DNA from 2 places in the Colwellia asteriadis genome. Region 1 is predicted to be linked to the other one. Evidence: predicted binding sites of a transcription regulator. Region 1 holds the regulator's gene; the other holds the start of a gene.
The links. The regulator FliA, encoded in region 1, starts transcription of late flagellar genes. The targets are predictions, from matches to a motif close to CTAAAGNTNNNNNNNNNNNNGCCGATA.
Positions count from the first base shown of each region.

Region 2: a site for FliA is predicted at 2,214-2,240, ahead of ABD005_RS04650 (HAMP domain-containing methyl-accepting chemotaxis protein). Genes of this name have one in related genera too.

Region 1 is NZ_BAAAFA010000004.1:166,976-174,976, reverse strand. It holds gene ABD005_RS07260 (flagellar motor protein) at 1-234, opposite strand, end outside; gene ABD005_RS07255 (protein-glutamate methylesterase/protein-glutamine glutaminase) at 227-1,354, opposite strand; gene ABD005_RS07250 (chemotaxis protein CheA) at 1,429-3,606, opposite strand; gene ABD005_RS07245 (protein phosphatase CheZ) at 3,620-4,363, opposite strand; gene cheY (chemotaxis response regulator CheY) at 4,433-4,816, opposite strand; gene ABD005_RS07235 (RNA polymerase sigma factor FliA) at 4,920-5,639, opposite strand; gene ABD005_RS07230 (MinD/ParA family protein) at 5,683-6,525, opposite strand; gene flhF (flagellar biosynthesis GTPase FlhF) at 6,562-8,001, opposite strand, start outside.
Region 2 is NZ_BAAAFA010000002.1:338,364-346,364, reverse strand. It holds gene ABD005_RS04660 (anhydro-N-acetylmuramic acid kinase) at 1-614, opposite strand, end outside; gene ABD005_RS04655 (OapA family protein) at 607-2,064, opposite strand; gene ABD005_RS04650 (HAMP domain-containing methyl-accepting chemotaxis protein) at 2,301-4,280, shown strand; gene tyrS (tyrosine--tRNA ligase) at 4,580-5,779, shown strand; gene ABD005_RS04640 (TraB/GumN family protein) at 6,089-6,970, opposite strand; gene ABD005_RS04635 (hypothetical protein) at 7,242-7,499, opposite strand; gene ABD005_RS04630 (lactoylglutathione lyase family protein) at 7,840-8,001, opposite strand, start outside.

The sequences.
Region 1 (8,001 bases):
AATGCCTTGTTCTATATTATAAACAGGAGGATAAAAGACCCAACGAAGCAATGAAATAGCATGAGTAAACTGCACCATGGATGATTGCAACATCACTGCCCCTAAAGTACCGCCAAAGACAATAATAAATGCGGGTAGTTCAAATAAAGCAGAAAAACTTCCTCCGTCTAAGCTAAATCCTATATAAATAGCTAAAACAGCCAGAACCAGTCCTGCAATACTGAGTTTATCCACGGCTGACTTCCTTAACCATTGAGGGCGCCATCGCATCTAACGGTAAAGAAAGTTGAGATATCCCTGCCTTATCAATAGCTTGTGGCATTCCGTAGACAACACAAGATTGTTCATCTTGAGACCATATGGTAGCACCTTTTGTTTTAAGCATTCTGGCACCTTCTTTTCCATCAGATCCCATACCGGTAAGTATAACGGCAAGTACTTTTCCTGAAAAAGTTTTAGCTGCAGAGCCAAACGTAATATCAACACTTGGTTTAAAGGTTATTTTAGGAGAGTCATCTTCTAAAATTTTGATTTTAGCTGCACTCTCTGTACCACTAATAATCATCTGACGACCGCCTGGTGCTAAGTATGCGCAGCCGGGCTTTAATACGTCACCATCGGCGGCTTCTTTAACTTTTATCTTACATAATGAGTCTAAGCGGCTAGCAAATGCAGCAGTAAACGCCGCTGGCATATGTTGTACCATGACAATAGGTAATGGAAAATCAGCATTAAATTGCGTGAGTATTTTTTGTAAGGCGACAGGTCCACCTGTAGATGTACCTATAGCTAGTAATTTATACTCTTTACCAGAACTACGTGAAATAGTATTGGAAGACTTTTTGACGCTAGTACCAACCTCTTTTCTCTCAACAATTTTCGTCGGTACTTCGCGAGTTAGTGGCCTATCACTTCTCACAGGTGGCGTAGGCTTACTAACCCGCGCCCTTAAATTAGGTTTACGGGCAATCTCTAAAACACGTTGACGTAACAAGCTCCCTGCTTCATCGGTATTTTTAGCTATTTCACTAAACTTTTTAGGAAGAAAATCTAAAGCGCCAGCCTCTAGCGCCTCAAGTGTTGCTTGTGCACCTTGATGGGTTAAAGAGGAGAACATTAGTATTGCTGTTGGTGACTGAGACATTATTTTTTTAACAGCATCAATACCATTTAACACGGGCATCTCTATGTCCATTGTGATCACATCAGGCTTTAATAGCTTAGCTTTATCAACAGCTTCTTGACCATTTACAGCAACACCAATAACTTCAAGTTGAGGATCTTTAGTTAAGATGTCTGTGACTCTGCGTCTAAAGAAGCTGGAGTCATCAACCACAAGTACCTTATAGGCCATTTATTATCTCTGCTTTTTTATATGAGTGATTATAGGTAAGTTGAAGGCGCTCGAAAATAAAGCGCCTTCAATAGCTAACTACGCAGTTTTTTATTAACCGGTGACTTTCTAGCATAAAACTTTAATATGTTTGCTATATCTAAAATAAGTGCAATGCCGCCGTCACTAGTAATGGTTGCTCCTGCCATGCCTGGTGTACCATGAAGTAATCTATCGAGTGGTTTTATAACAACCTCTTCTTGACCAATTAAGCTATCAACAACAAAAGCAACTTGTTGATTACCTAACTGTACAATAACAACATGACCTTTATCGCGAGGCTTCGATGTATACCCTTTGACTAACCACTGATCTAAGTAAAATAAAGGAATAGCCTTTTCTCGAACTATAATGGTTAATTGACCATCAACACTGTTGGTATTAGATAAATCTAAATGAAATATTTCATTGACTGAAGCAAGCGGTAAAGCAAATGTTTGCTTACCAACCACAACCATTAGTGTAGGTAATATAGCTAAAGTTAAAGGAACTTTAATTTCTAACACTGTGCCTACACCCAGCTCAGCGTCAATGTTGACCGTACCGTTAAGTTGTGTGATTTTAGTTTTAACCACATCCATACCAACACCACGACCCGATACTTCAGATATTTCTGTTTTAGTAGAGAAACCTGGAGCAAATATTAAGCTATACGCCTCTTTATCTGACATACGTGCTGCGGCATCCGCATCAAGAACACCGCGTTCTATCGCAATATTTTTTAATTTTTCAGGGTTCATACCTGCACCATCATCTTTAATGGTCAGTAATATATGATCTCCTTCCTGAGAGGCTGATAAAACAACAGTACCTTCTCTAGGCTTACCTATTGATTCACGAACATCTGGTGCTTCAATGCCGTGGTCAACAGAGTTACGTACTAAGTGAACTAGAGGATCGGCTAGAGCTTCAACCAAGTTTTTATCTAAATCAGTTTCTTCACCTTCAAGAATAAGCTTAATATCTTTTTTCAGGCTTCGAGCTAAGTCACGAACAACTCGAGGGAAACGACCAAAAACCTTTTTAATAGGCTGCATCCGTGTTTTCATCACGGCGCCCTGTAAGTCGGTAGTCACTGCATCTAAGTTAGTTACCGCTTTAGTGAGATCTTCATCATCAGACACTAGCCCTAAACTGGTTAGCCTATTTCTAACGAGTACGAGCTCACCAACCATATTCATGATTTGATCAAGCCTTTTTGTATCAACCCTAACAGTGGTTTCACCTTGTGATGCCGCTGCTGCTTTCTTCTCTGCGACTTTAGCAGGAGCAGAGCTTACTGGTGCCGGCGCAGGACTTGGTGTTGATGGCTTAGCTGCTGCTGGCTTAGCCGGAGTAACAGGATCTGGAGTCACTGCAGGGGGAGTATTTTCAACTGTATTTTCGGTTGCTGTACTGTCAGTTGCGGTACTTGGGGCATTACCTTTACCGTGTAACTCATCGAGTAGTTTTTCAAATTCTAAGTCATCTATATCATCCGAAGATGTACTAGAAGTGGCTTGAGAGGACGCTGCAACTTCTGAAGAAAAAGCCCCTTGACCATGTAATTCATCAAGCAATGATTCAAATTCATCGTCTGATATTTCATTGCTATCGGTTGGATTGCTAGCCGTAGGAGCTACATTAACCTCTTCTGATGGCGCAGGAGTTGAAGGTTCCCCACCGCCATGTAACTCATCGAGTAAGCGCTCAAACTCATCTTCGGTCATTTCATCATTTGAGCCTGTATCATTTGAGTTTTCATCATTAATATCGTTATTAACAGCTACCGTAGCATCTTCAACGACAGCTTCAATTGGAGCTGGATCAGCAGCGCCTGCTGAATCAGGAGTACTAAGGCGATGTAATTCAGCTAATAGTTGCGGATCTGCAGGAATTAATGGCTGGCTATTTTGCACTAAAGCAAACATATCATTAACCGTATCTAGAGCAGATAGAATAGTATCCATAAGCTCAGGATTAACACGTCGTTGTCCAGTACGTAATAAATCAAAGATATTTTCCGCACCATGACAGACTTCAACAAGCTCATTCAAGCTTAAAAACCCTGCTCCCCCTTTCACTGTATGAAATCCACGGAAGATAGAGTTCAATAGCCCAGAGTTATCTACATCATTTTCTAGCTCAACTAGCTCTTCTGAAAGAGACTCTAAGATTTCACCCGCTTCAACTAAAAAATCCTGTAAAATTTCTTCATCTGCTTCAAAAGACATGCAGCAACTCCCATTAAAATCCTAAACTTGATAAAAGATCATCAACATCGTCTTGATCTTCAACAACATCGTCTCTGTTTTCTGTGTTTACTATCGGACCTTCAACTAAATTGTCACCGACTTTAGGTGTCGCTTGATTTTTATCATCATCAGAAGTGATACCAAAAGCGGTTAACATGTTAATTAAACTGTCTTCAACCTCTCGAACCAAATCAATAACCTTACGAATAACTTGGCCTGTTAGATCTTGGAAATCCTGTGCCATTAAGACATCGGTCATTAAGCCATGTATTAATTGAGTTTCTTTACCTGTTGTTTTAAGTAGTGTGTCAATACCCAAACAAAGGCTTTTGAACTCAGCTAAATCAATTTGATTATTCATCAGTTTAGTCCAAGCGGGATTAACTGCATCAACTTGTTCTGATATTCTATCAACCACTGGAAAAATAGCTTCAACAGCGTCCATAGTTTTGTTTGCTGCTTCTTCTGTTCTTTCAATAACGTAATTCAGGCGCTCTTTCGCATCCGGAATATCAGCATTAGCCAAGTCACTTAAACGAGAGTCAACTTGGAAGTTCGTTAACGAGTCATGAAGTTGACGTGTTAACTTACCTATTTCTGCAAACAGTTCCGAGTTAATTGGGTTTTGAATTTCTGCAATAATTGCATCGGCAGCATCTTGCTGCCCAGATTCAAGATACTCAACTAGCGATTTTGCTTGCTCTAAAGAGATCCGCCCCATCATAGCTATACTCATGCAAAGTCCTTAATACTTATGCAAACCATATTCTTAGCATATTAAATTCGTATAAAGCTAAAACAGTTATTAACCCAAACGCTCAAAAATTTTGTCTAATTTAGTTTTTAACGTTGCCGCAGTAAATGGCTTAACGATATAACCATTTACCCCTGCTTGAGCTGCCATAACTATTTGCTCTTTTTTAGCTTCTGCAGTAATTAATAAGACAGGGATGTGAGATAAGCTCGCATCAGCTCGTATTGCTTTTAATAAGTCAATACCTTGCATACCAGGCATATTCCAATCAGTTACAACAAAGTCAAAATCTCCACCTTGAAGCATCGGTAATGCTGTGCTGCCATCATCCGCCTCTTGAATATTGGTAAAGCCTAAATCACGCAATAAATTTTTTACTATACGTCTCATGGTTGAAAAGTCATCAACTACAAGCACTTTCATATTTTTATCCAAGGCACCCTCCGGCGAAACATTTAAAATTAATAATGGTGGTATTATTTATACTATCAAACTTATTTTAACAGTGAAGTTAATTGTTATCGATTTAATAGTTTAGTTAATTTTGCCAAGATTGCATACGCGCTTTTAACCTATGCATTGCTTGACTATGAATTTGGCTCACCCTTGATTCACTTACATCAAGTACTTGACCAATTTCACGTAAATTCAATTCTTCATCGTAGTATAGCGACAGTACTAGAGCTTCACGCTCGGGTAAAGTGCTTATACACTCAGCTAACGCCTTTTTAAACGCAATTTGTTCTATATTTAGATAGGGATCATCATCAATATTGTCATCAGTATAACTTAACGCATCTTCACTTGTACCTAAGTCATCTATGCCTAGTATTTTACCTGTACTGACTTCTCTTAATATATGATGGTAGTCATTTAATGAAATATCAAGTTTTTCAGCAACTTCAATATCAGAAACATCTCTACCAAGTTTAGCTTCTAATGTATTGATTGCATCACTTACCATTCGGCTATTTTTATGTACTGAGCGAGGAGTCCAGTCACCGCGACGCATTTCATCTAGCATTGCACCACGTATTCTAATACCTGCAAAGGTTTCAAAGCTAGCACCTTTAGTATTATCAAAGTTATTAGCGGCTTCTAATAATCCAATCATGCCTGATTGAATGAGATCATCGACTAATACACTTGCAGGTAGTCTTGCCAATAAGTGATAGGCAATACGTTTGACCAAAACAGTATGTTGCTCAAGTATCGCAGCTTTATCAATTTGATTACTATAGCTATTCGCTTTTGCCACGTAATAATGCTCTCATAAAGTCGTATGGATTTGAATAAACTAGCTAATTAGCTAATAACTGCTCAATAAAAAACTCTAAGTGTCCTGATGCTTGTTTAGGTATAGGCCATTGGCCTACTTTAGTCGCTAAACTGCTAAATGCTTTAGCGGCTGGGGATTGTGGAAACGCTTCAACAATAGCTTGTTGCTTGCGAACCGACTTTCTAATATTTTCATCAAAGGGAATAACCGCGACTAACTCTAGTGCTACATCTAAAAACCTGTCTGTTACTTTAGTCAGTTTAGCAAAAAGCTGTTCGCCTTCTTTTGGATTTCGCACCATATTGGCAACAACTTTAAACTTGAAAACCCCATGGTCGCGACTTAATAACTTCATCAGTGCGTAACAATCTGTTATTGATGTGGGCTCATCACAAACCACTAACATGACATCTTGTGCTGCACGGGTAAAGCTAAGTACCATATCTGAAATACCTGCTGCGGTATCAACAATAAGTACATCAAACTGAGTTTGCATTTCACTAAAGGCACGAATTAATCCAGCATGCTCTGCTGGCGTTAAGTCAACCATAGATTGTGAGCCAGATGTTGCTGGAATTATTTTAATACCGGCAGGCCCTTCAATAATAATATCATCGAGCTCGCACTCACCCGAGAGCACATGTGATAAATTGCGCTTTACCCTCAAGCCCAACATTACATCAACATTAGCTAGACCTAAATCGGCATCTAAAACGAGAACACGCTTGCCCTGTTGGCCTAATGCTATAGCGGTATTCAAAGAAACATTGGTTTTACCTACGCCTCCTTTGCCTCCTGAAACAGCGATTACTTTAACTTTTTGTAAATCTTGCATTTTTCTTAAGCCACTCGCTTGATCTATCATCAAATTTTTACTTCTATTGTCGTATAAACTAACACGCTACATTACTCCCGCGGGAGCAACTGGCATAGTGCGCACAGGTGTATTATTACCATTTGCTGGCTTACTTGCCATCTTATCAGCAAGAGTAACTAATTTCTCAGCATTTGCAACTTTAATATCTTCAGGAACTCGTTGTCCGTCAGTAAGATACCCAATTGGTAAACCATTTTTTATTGATGTGGTAATTATTTCGCCAATACTAACGCTTTCATCAAGTTTAGTATAAATACACCCTGATATTGGTACTTTTTTAAAGCGTTCAACATTTTCTTGCATAACTCGCTGTTGGGTATTGGCAGCAAGTACCAAGTAATTACGAATAGTAACGCGTGCATTATTAACCAAGTTTGCCAACTGCTCAGCTAAACGCATATCGCGTTGCCCCATACCCGCAGTATCAATCAAAATAAGTTTTTTCTTCGAAAACTGCTGTAATAAAGCATCTAATGCCTGACTGTCTTTAGCAAGCATGACCTGACAACCTATAATTTTACCGTACGTTGCAAGTTGTTCAAAACCCGCTATACGAAAGGTATCAGTCGAAATAAGTGCAACATTATCACTCCCATGAACTTGCGCAAAACCAGCAGCGAGTTTGGCAATAGTTGTTGTTTTCCCAACCCCTGTCGGGCCAACTAAAGCAACAACGCCACCACGATGAATGATATCGTTTTGCGTGGTATTTATTTGCTTAGCGATAAGTTGTGTTGCTTGTTGCCAAGCTTCTGGCTCAGAAGTTTGTGGTGGCACATAACCCGCTATCTGATCTGCTATTTGCTCATTAATTCCTAGTGCTAATAAACGACTTACCAATACCGCACGCTGAGGATCCTTTTGTGCCATATCTTGCCACATCAACCCAGAAACCTGGTGCTCTAATAGCGCTCGAATAGACATCATTTCTTGTTGCATTTTAGCAAAGTCTTGCGAAGAAACCGCCGCACTTTGGCTTTCTGTTGGTACTGTTTGTTGCGCATTAAACGGAGTTACATTCGCGGTAATATCATCGGCATCTTCATTTAAAACAGTTGATTGACTTAAGCGGTCAGTAAAGCTTTTAAATTGTTGCTCTATGCTTTCATCCTCTTCAGTTAAGTCATTAACTGTCGGCTGACTATGTGATGGCATTGGTGTCGTTGTTTGCTGAACTTGACGATTAAGTAAAGCGGATAAGCTGTCAGCATGGTTTTCTTCATTGGCCGTTGAGTTTACTTTTTCATTAACAGTTACATTTTCTGACGCGACACTATTTTGACGTGTTGAAGCACTTTGGCTATGTGAGGCATGATTCCCAATATTAACTACATCGTCTGTTACTGCTCTATTGCTACTGCGCTCATCAAATGAGTTAATACTATTTGCCGATAATGACTGTTCTTGTGGTTGTGTTTTTGTAGTTATTGGCTGGTTGTAATCAACCGCAGCCATTAGCTCAAC
Region 2 (8,001 bases), on a different contig from region 1:
TTAAACCAATCATCTAATAATGCATTACCAGGGCCGGTATCAAACCCCAACACTTGCTTGTCATTACCCTCAGGTAAAAAAGTAATATTGGCAATGCCACCAATATTCACTACAAAAACATCTTGGCTAGGCTCTGAAAAAATATGCTGATGGAACGCAGGTACTAAAGGCGCACCTTGTCCGCCTAGTGCCATATCTTTACGTCTAAACTGTCCAATCACCTTAATACCTGTTAATACAGCTAAGGTTTGGCTGCAACCTATTTGTACGGTAAAAGAATGGGGGAAGTCTGGGCGGTGGCGTATAGTTTGCCCGTGATTACCTATGGCAATAATGTCTTCGCTTGTAAGGTTTTCCTGCAATAGCAGTGCGCGTATCGCATCACCAAAAATATGAGCTAGTTCTACGTCTAAGCTATATGCGCGATCAATTTCATTATTATGAGGGTTATAAAGTGACGTTATTTTTTCAACAATATCAGGAGTGTATGCTTGATAATAACTACCAGCGATTATCAAATTTTGGCAACCTTGCGTAAAATCAACTAAAGCAAGATCAACCCCATCAGCGCTGGTTCCCGACATTAGCCCAATATAATACTTAACCTTACTCATTGTTGCTTGCAATACCTGTAGTCTTTTGAGTAGATTTCAAGGCATTTCTCGCACCCGCTAAAGCTTGTAAACGTAGCGCCGAAATACGTTGAAATTCCGCTTTATATTTTTTAGCAATTGGCTGAGCATCTGGCAGTTTTACGGTACGTGGGTTGCGGTGTACACCATTTAATAAAAACTCATAATGTAAATGAGGCCCTGCCGCCAAACCAGTAGCGCCGACATAACCAATCACTTCCCCCTGTTTAACACGCTGTCCTTTTTTTACTGCCCGTTTAGAAAAATGCAAATATTTAGTCACAATACCATTACCATGCTGAATGAAAACATAATGACCATTATATTTATTATAAGCTGCATGGGTCACTTTACCATTACCTGCCGCAACTACCGGTGTGCCAGTTTTGGCAGCATAGTCTATACCACGATGAGCTTTCCAACGTTTTTGTACGGGATGAAAGCGTCTTGGCTTAAAGCTTGAGCTAATATATTTGAAATTAACCGGGGCTCGTAAAAAAGCTTTACGCATACTTTTGCCATCTGGAGTGTAATACTCATTATCGCTAAAGCGTACCGCTTGAAAAACTTCACCTTGGTTAACAAACTCAGCGGCTAAAATATTGCCTGTTCCTATGTATTCACCATCAATATATTGCTGCTCATAAACCACATTAAAGCTATCACCAGCCCTAATGTCTTGTGCGAAATCAATATCCCAACCAAAGACGTTAGCAAAATTAATCACTTGTGCATCAGTTAAACCTGCACCCACCCCTGCATTCCAAAAGCTTGAAGATATTTCACCATGGCTAAAAGCTTCACGTATTTCTACCGCTTTGACTTCTTTAGATGATTGGTAAGTATCGCCTATTAAATTAATGTATAAGGTATCAGTTTTAGATAAGGGATATTCAAGCGCTGCTAATTGCTTAGTATCATTCGTTGCAATACGTAATTCATCGCCAACATTTAGCTTTTTCAGTAATTTACTGTCTTCACCTTTTGCCGTACTAACTGCATAGGTTGTTTGAGCGCTGAAACCCAAACGTTTAAATATTCTTGCTAACGAGTCACCACTTCTAACTTTTACTGTTTGCCAATTCAACTCCACAACCGGCGGCTCTTCATCTGCCATATTTGGTGTTGGGGGGTTTATGGTTTTAGTTGCTTCGCTCACTAATGTGCCGCGTTCAATTGCATCGTTATCACTCGCTAAAGAGGGCAGATCTTTTACCTTGCTATTTGAAGGGCTTGGGTTGCTATCGTCAATGGCGCTATGCTCAATACTGTTACCCAAACTTTTAACTTCATATCGTTTACCGACAGCTAAGTCGGTAACATCATCTTGGCTGTTATTACTGGGCATTAGTAAAAAAACTAAAAATAACAAACTAAAAAAGCCAATAACAATGCGATGCTTCAGAGGAAGCTGAGAGAAAACTTCTAATATTTTTTTCAAGGAACTACTCAAAGGGACTACTCAAATATGGAAAGCGAAAACATTAATAAATAACCACTATATCAAAAAAAAATAGCAAATGTCGCCAAAAGCTTATTATCAAAAGGTAAATATAAATTTAGCAAAATACGAAATACTAACTAAAGTAAAAGGTAATAGAGGCGATAAGTAAAGGATTACAAGACTCATGTGCAAAAATATAACCGTATTAAACAAGGTAATAAATAATGAAATTAACTATTTCTCAACGTCTTTACGCTGGCTTTGCAATAGTCATATTATTAATGCTAACAATCTCCACCGTAATTTGGCTTAAAAGCCAAAAAATACAACAAATAGTTGACGAGGTACAAAGCGACGATATCCCTGGCGTTATTTTATATTTACAAGTACTCGATGAAGTCGGTGATATGCAATCGAGTATGCTTGAATATTTGACTGGAGAAGTAAACGAAGTAAAGGTGTTTAACGAAAGTTACGCCGAATTTAACACACAATTTGAAAAGTTAAAGCTGATTGAATCAGCTAAAGCCACCGATCGTGAGAAAATGGCTAAAATTAAAAATCTTGTTGATACCTTTGCAGCGCAAGCTAAAGAAGAAGTTTTTTCTCGCTACAACCCTGAAACAGAACGATGGGCGTTTACATTAATAAAAGAACTTGAAAAAACGTCAGTGCGCGAGCTTGAGTCGCTATTAGATATTTCAAAAAAAGAAGCTTTGAAAAATGATTTATCTAGTGCTGTACTTTATTTAGAGTTAATTGATGAAGCAGGAGATCTAATTGCTTCACTCACGGGTTTTATTGCCGGCGATATAAATAAAAAATCAGCTTTTGATGAAGATAAAAAATCGTTAGCTGAGTATTTGTCGCAATTACAAAAACTAGAGCAAAGCCCACAAAATCAAGCTAATCTAGTAAAAATAGGCCAGCTGTCTCAAAAGATAATAGCTGCAGGAGAAGAAGCCTTCGCTAAATTCGACCCTACCGCTAGAGCCTCAGCTTTAAAAGCTGCAGATAAAATGGAACGAGAGCTTTTTAATGTGGTTGAAGACATACTCGATAAATCATCTGACGAAGAAAAAGTAGACGCCAGTAAAGGTATAGATGAAACATTAACTTCTATAAATGACCAATTATTTACTTTAGTGGTTATCTCTATCATCGCGATTATTGCTGCTATTGCTATTTCTCATTACCTAGCAACAAACATCAATAAGCGTTTGAATAATGTACTCAATGTCGCCAACAAAGTGAGTGAAGGAGATTTAACCGCAGACCCTATTGTTGATGACAGTGGTGATGAAATTGGTGCCATCGCAATCGCTATGAATACTATGTCTAAATCACTTAATGACTTAATTAAAGATATTAATAATGTCTCTAATTCTGTCGCTAGTTCAAGTAATGATATTCTTGGCGCTACTATTGAAATGACCAACAGCTGTAATGAACAAGCACATAAAGCCAGTATTATTTCAGTAGCAGTAGAAGAAATGACAGCAACCGTAAATGAAGTTGCCAGCCAAAGCTCGGCAGCAGCCACAAGTGCGAGTGAGTCCGGGGTACAAGCAACAACAGGCGGCAATGTTGTTAAACAAACGGTACAAGGTATTAACCTACTTTCAGAAGCCGTTAATTCAACAGCTGAAATGGTCAACAAATTGGGGGCACGTAGCACCGAAATAGGTGATGTAATACAAGTTATTAACGGTATTGCTGAACAAACTAACTTATTAGCCTTAAATGCCGCTATAGAAGCAGCGCGTGCTGGGGAGCAAGGTCGAGGCTTTGCTGTTGTTGCCGATGAAGTTAGAACACTGGCAGCAAGAACAACCCAAGCAACACAGGAGGTCGCTAAATCTATTGGCGCAATACAGTCAGATACTACCGCCGTTATTGCCAGTATTGACCAAGGCATTGATCAAGCGAGCAAAAGTGTAGAGCTGGCGAATAAAGCTGGTGATTCACTTGATATTATTATGGCAGGTACTCAAAGCATAGAGGCCATGATTACTTCAATTGCTGCCGCGTGTGAAGAGCAATCTGCTACAACCATCGAGATATCTCGAGATGTGGTAGCGATCAGTGGTTCATCATCTGAAATCTTAGATGTGACCAATCAAACATCAGAAAAAGCATCAAGAATGAATGAGTTATCTGATCAAATGAAAAATCTTGTTAACCGATTCAAATTAAGAGCATAAAAGAATAGATTACGCTATAAAGATAATTATTCTGTTTTAACATGAATCAAAATCAAGGCTTGTATACCCTGTTATACAAGCCTTTTTTATTTTACTTACCACACTATTAAGACAAGTTATTTACCTCTCTGCACTTCCCTAAAATTAGTTTTATTAAGATAAATACACGAAAACTCACTTAAAGGTTTTAACCTACTAATAAAGTGCAGTAGAATTCGACCATAAAATAAACTTATTACCTTGAATCTACTTTTATCGCATTAGAGTAAATTCAAAATGATAGCCAGTGGAGCTGAATTATGACAGATGTCAATCAAGCGTTTGCAGAGCTGAAACGCGGCGCAGAAGAAATATTAGTTGAAGAAGAGTTACTAGAAAAATTAAAAAGTGGTAAACCATTAAAAATTAAAGCCGGTTTTGATCCTACGGCTCCAGACTTACATTTAGGCCACACTGTACTTATTAATAAGTTACGTCAATTTCAATTACAAGGCCATGAAGTTATTTTCTTAATTGGTGACTTCACCGGCATGATTGGCGATCCTACAGGTAAAAATGTAACACGTAAGCCACTTACCAAAGAAGATGTGTTGGCCAATGCTGAAACCTACAAAGAACAAGTTTTTAAAATTCTAGATCCTGAAAAAACAACTGTTGCCTTTAACTCTACTTGGATGGAGAAATTAGGCGCTGCAGGTATGCTACAGCTAGCATCTCGCCAAACTGTTGCACGTATGATGGAACGTGACGACTTTAAAAAACGTTACGCTAACGGTCAGGCTATTGCTATTCATGAGTTTATGTACCCATTAGTACAAGGTTGGGATTCAGTTGCGCTTGAGTCAGATGTAGAGCTTGGCGGTACCGATCAAAAATTTAACTTGTTAATGGGACGAGAATTACAAAAATCTGAAGGGCAACGCCCACAAACCGTATTAATGATGCCATTACTAGAAGGTTTAGATGGCGTACAAAAAATGTCTAAGTCACTAGGTAACTATATTGGCATTACCGATAGCCCAACAGAAATGTTTGGTAAAATAATGTCGATTTCTGACGTACTTATGTGGCGTTATTACGAGCTTCTCAGCTTCAAGCCTCTTGAAGAAATTGAGAGCTACAAGACACAAATCAGCGAGGGCAAAAACCCACGCGACGTTAAAATTGATTTAGCCAAAGAGCTTATTGCTCGCTTCCACGACGAAGCAGCAGCACAAGCTGCACACGATGAATTTATCAATCGCTTCCAAAAAGGCGCATTACCTGATGACATGCCTGAGTTAAGCTTAACGGCCGAAGGTGGTGAAATTGGTATTGCTAATCTATTAAAAGAAGTTGGTTTAGTTGCCAGCACGTCTGACGCCTTTCGAATGATAAAGCAAGGCGCGGCTAAAATTGACGGTGAAAAAATAACAGACCGTAACTTAACAGTGATTGCTGGTAGTGAAGCAGTATATCAAGTAGGTAAACGTAAGTTTGCTCGAGTTACAGTGAAATAACCTACTCTAGCTATTGAACTAATACTCTTTAAAGTAAACAAAAGCCACGTTAATAAAGTTATTAACGTGGCTTTTTTACGGATATGCACAATACATCGGTTATTTAACCTGAGCTCGGCTTAACAAATGTTTCTCTAGCAGCTACTTTTCCTGACTTCTTCGTTAAATTTACTTGCAATAGCTCCCTATTGACGCGAAATTTGCCTTGCTTATCATATGAAAAGAAGAAAAACTATCAAGCTATCGGTTCAGAAAAGTAATTTTTGCTGATATTTCAATTTGTTAAATACTTCTTAAACCTAGTTCAGGTTATTTAAATTTTTCGACCTTGTAACCGCGTTTCTCCAATAGCGCTAGTACACTATTGTCACCAACTAAGTGCCCTGCACCTACTAAGACGAATTCTTTGTCGTTATCTGTAAACATTTCTTCAATTTTTGGCAACCAGTTTTTATTACGATCGCTAAGTAATAGTTTTAATGTTTGCGGGTCTTCCTGCATCGGCGTAATAACAATATCTGCTAAAGCACTTTCATCACCTATACGCCAAGCTTTAATAAGCTGGGTAAATATACTTTTAAAATCTTTCATTTGTGACAAGTTAGATTTCATAAAAGCTTCTTCGTTACCTAGCCCCATATTTGATAACATTTCTAGCTGAAAAGTGATGGTCTCTAAATACTCAATGCCTTTATTATCCTTGACCGCTAGTTGATTAAAATAAGCATCAACGCCCTCACCCGAAATATTTGAACGCTGTGCTTCCATCATTGCCATCATGGTAGTAATAAAGCCAGGTTTAAAACCGCTTAAATCATTCAAATTAGCGCCAAACCCTGCCATATATTCGCTCAACTGCTGATAGGTTCTTTTCGACAAAACATCAGTTAACTTTTTACCATTAGCGTAGCTCATTTTTTGCATCATTTGCGCCTGAAAATTGGTATCGGTTTGATCGGGCAGTTCAGTTTCAAGCACAATAGCATCTACCATTTTATAAACATCAGTAAACTCTGCCGGCAAAGGAAATTCTGACACGGGTAAAATGTGTATTGTGCCACCAACATAAACAACATCATTATTTTTGGATACTTTCCATACTGATGATTCTGCATTAGCCGCGCAAGAAAAGATTAGTCCTGCACATACTGTAATTGCCGTAGTTATTTTTTTTACTGTAAATTTTTTCATTTTTATTCCCTTAGTTCGCTAATGCTACTTTGCATACTGTAAATATGTTTAATTAACGCTAGATGCCGCTAATTTTTTACTTAATTGTATTTTTAATTGGACTGAAAATTATGCATTATACTTGCAATCATGCCTGTACCGCCCAAGCCAATAAATAAAAGAGTTAATACGCTAAGCCAAAAGCTTTTGCTACGTTCCTCTTTTTTAAAAGCTATGTAAGATACTACAATAAATATAATTATCGTTGCTATTTTAATCACGTAACAAACCATTAAATCTCTTTTTCTGAAATAGACAGTAATAGTTCCGCTAACGTTTTCTTTTGTCCTACGGCATTATGTTCCGTGGCTGGTTTTTCCATCTCAGCAATAAGCGATGGCATCGATTGCTCAATACTTTGTACGGCAACCTTACTCATTTCTCGCTTCATTTCATGAGTCACTTGAGCCGCACTAAGCGATAGGCTCATTGATGACAATAAAACAGTTAACGTAATTGTTGTTAGTTTTTTATTTAATATAGTTTTCATAATATCTACCTTTGTAGTTGTGTGACTCTGTATTGATTAATGTAGTTAAACTTCGTTTAGCCTACGCCCTTTAATACTTCGTTTTTGTCGTCCTGTGCTGTTGACAAGAGCAAGGTTAAAGCAGTGATACAGCAAAGTCGCTTACCAAAGCAATAGCGATATATTTATGAGAAAGAAATAACATAAGCTATTGTTTTAAAATTATTTTTATCAAACCTTATCAAAACCTTATATTGCTTTTTTTACTAACAGAAGTGCATTTTTTAGATAAATGAAGGAGATGAAATAACAAAAGCCGCTACCGTTTAGCGGCTTGAAAAGAGGTAATTAAATACTAATATTAATACGCGCCTGCAGCATAAGTCAGCTCATAACTATGGCTATAGATTTCCAGAATATTGCCAAAAGGGTCTTCCATGTAAATCATACGGTAAGGTTTTTCATCAGGATAATAATAACGTGGTGCTTTCATGCGTTTTTTACCGCCAGCCGCCACTATCTT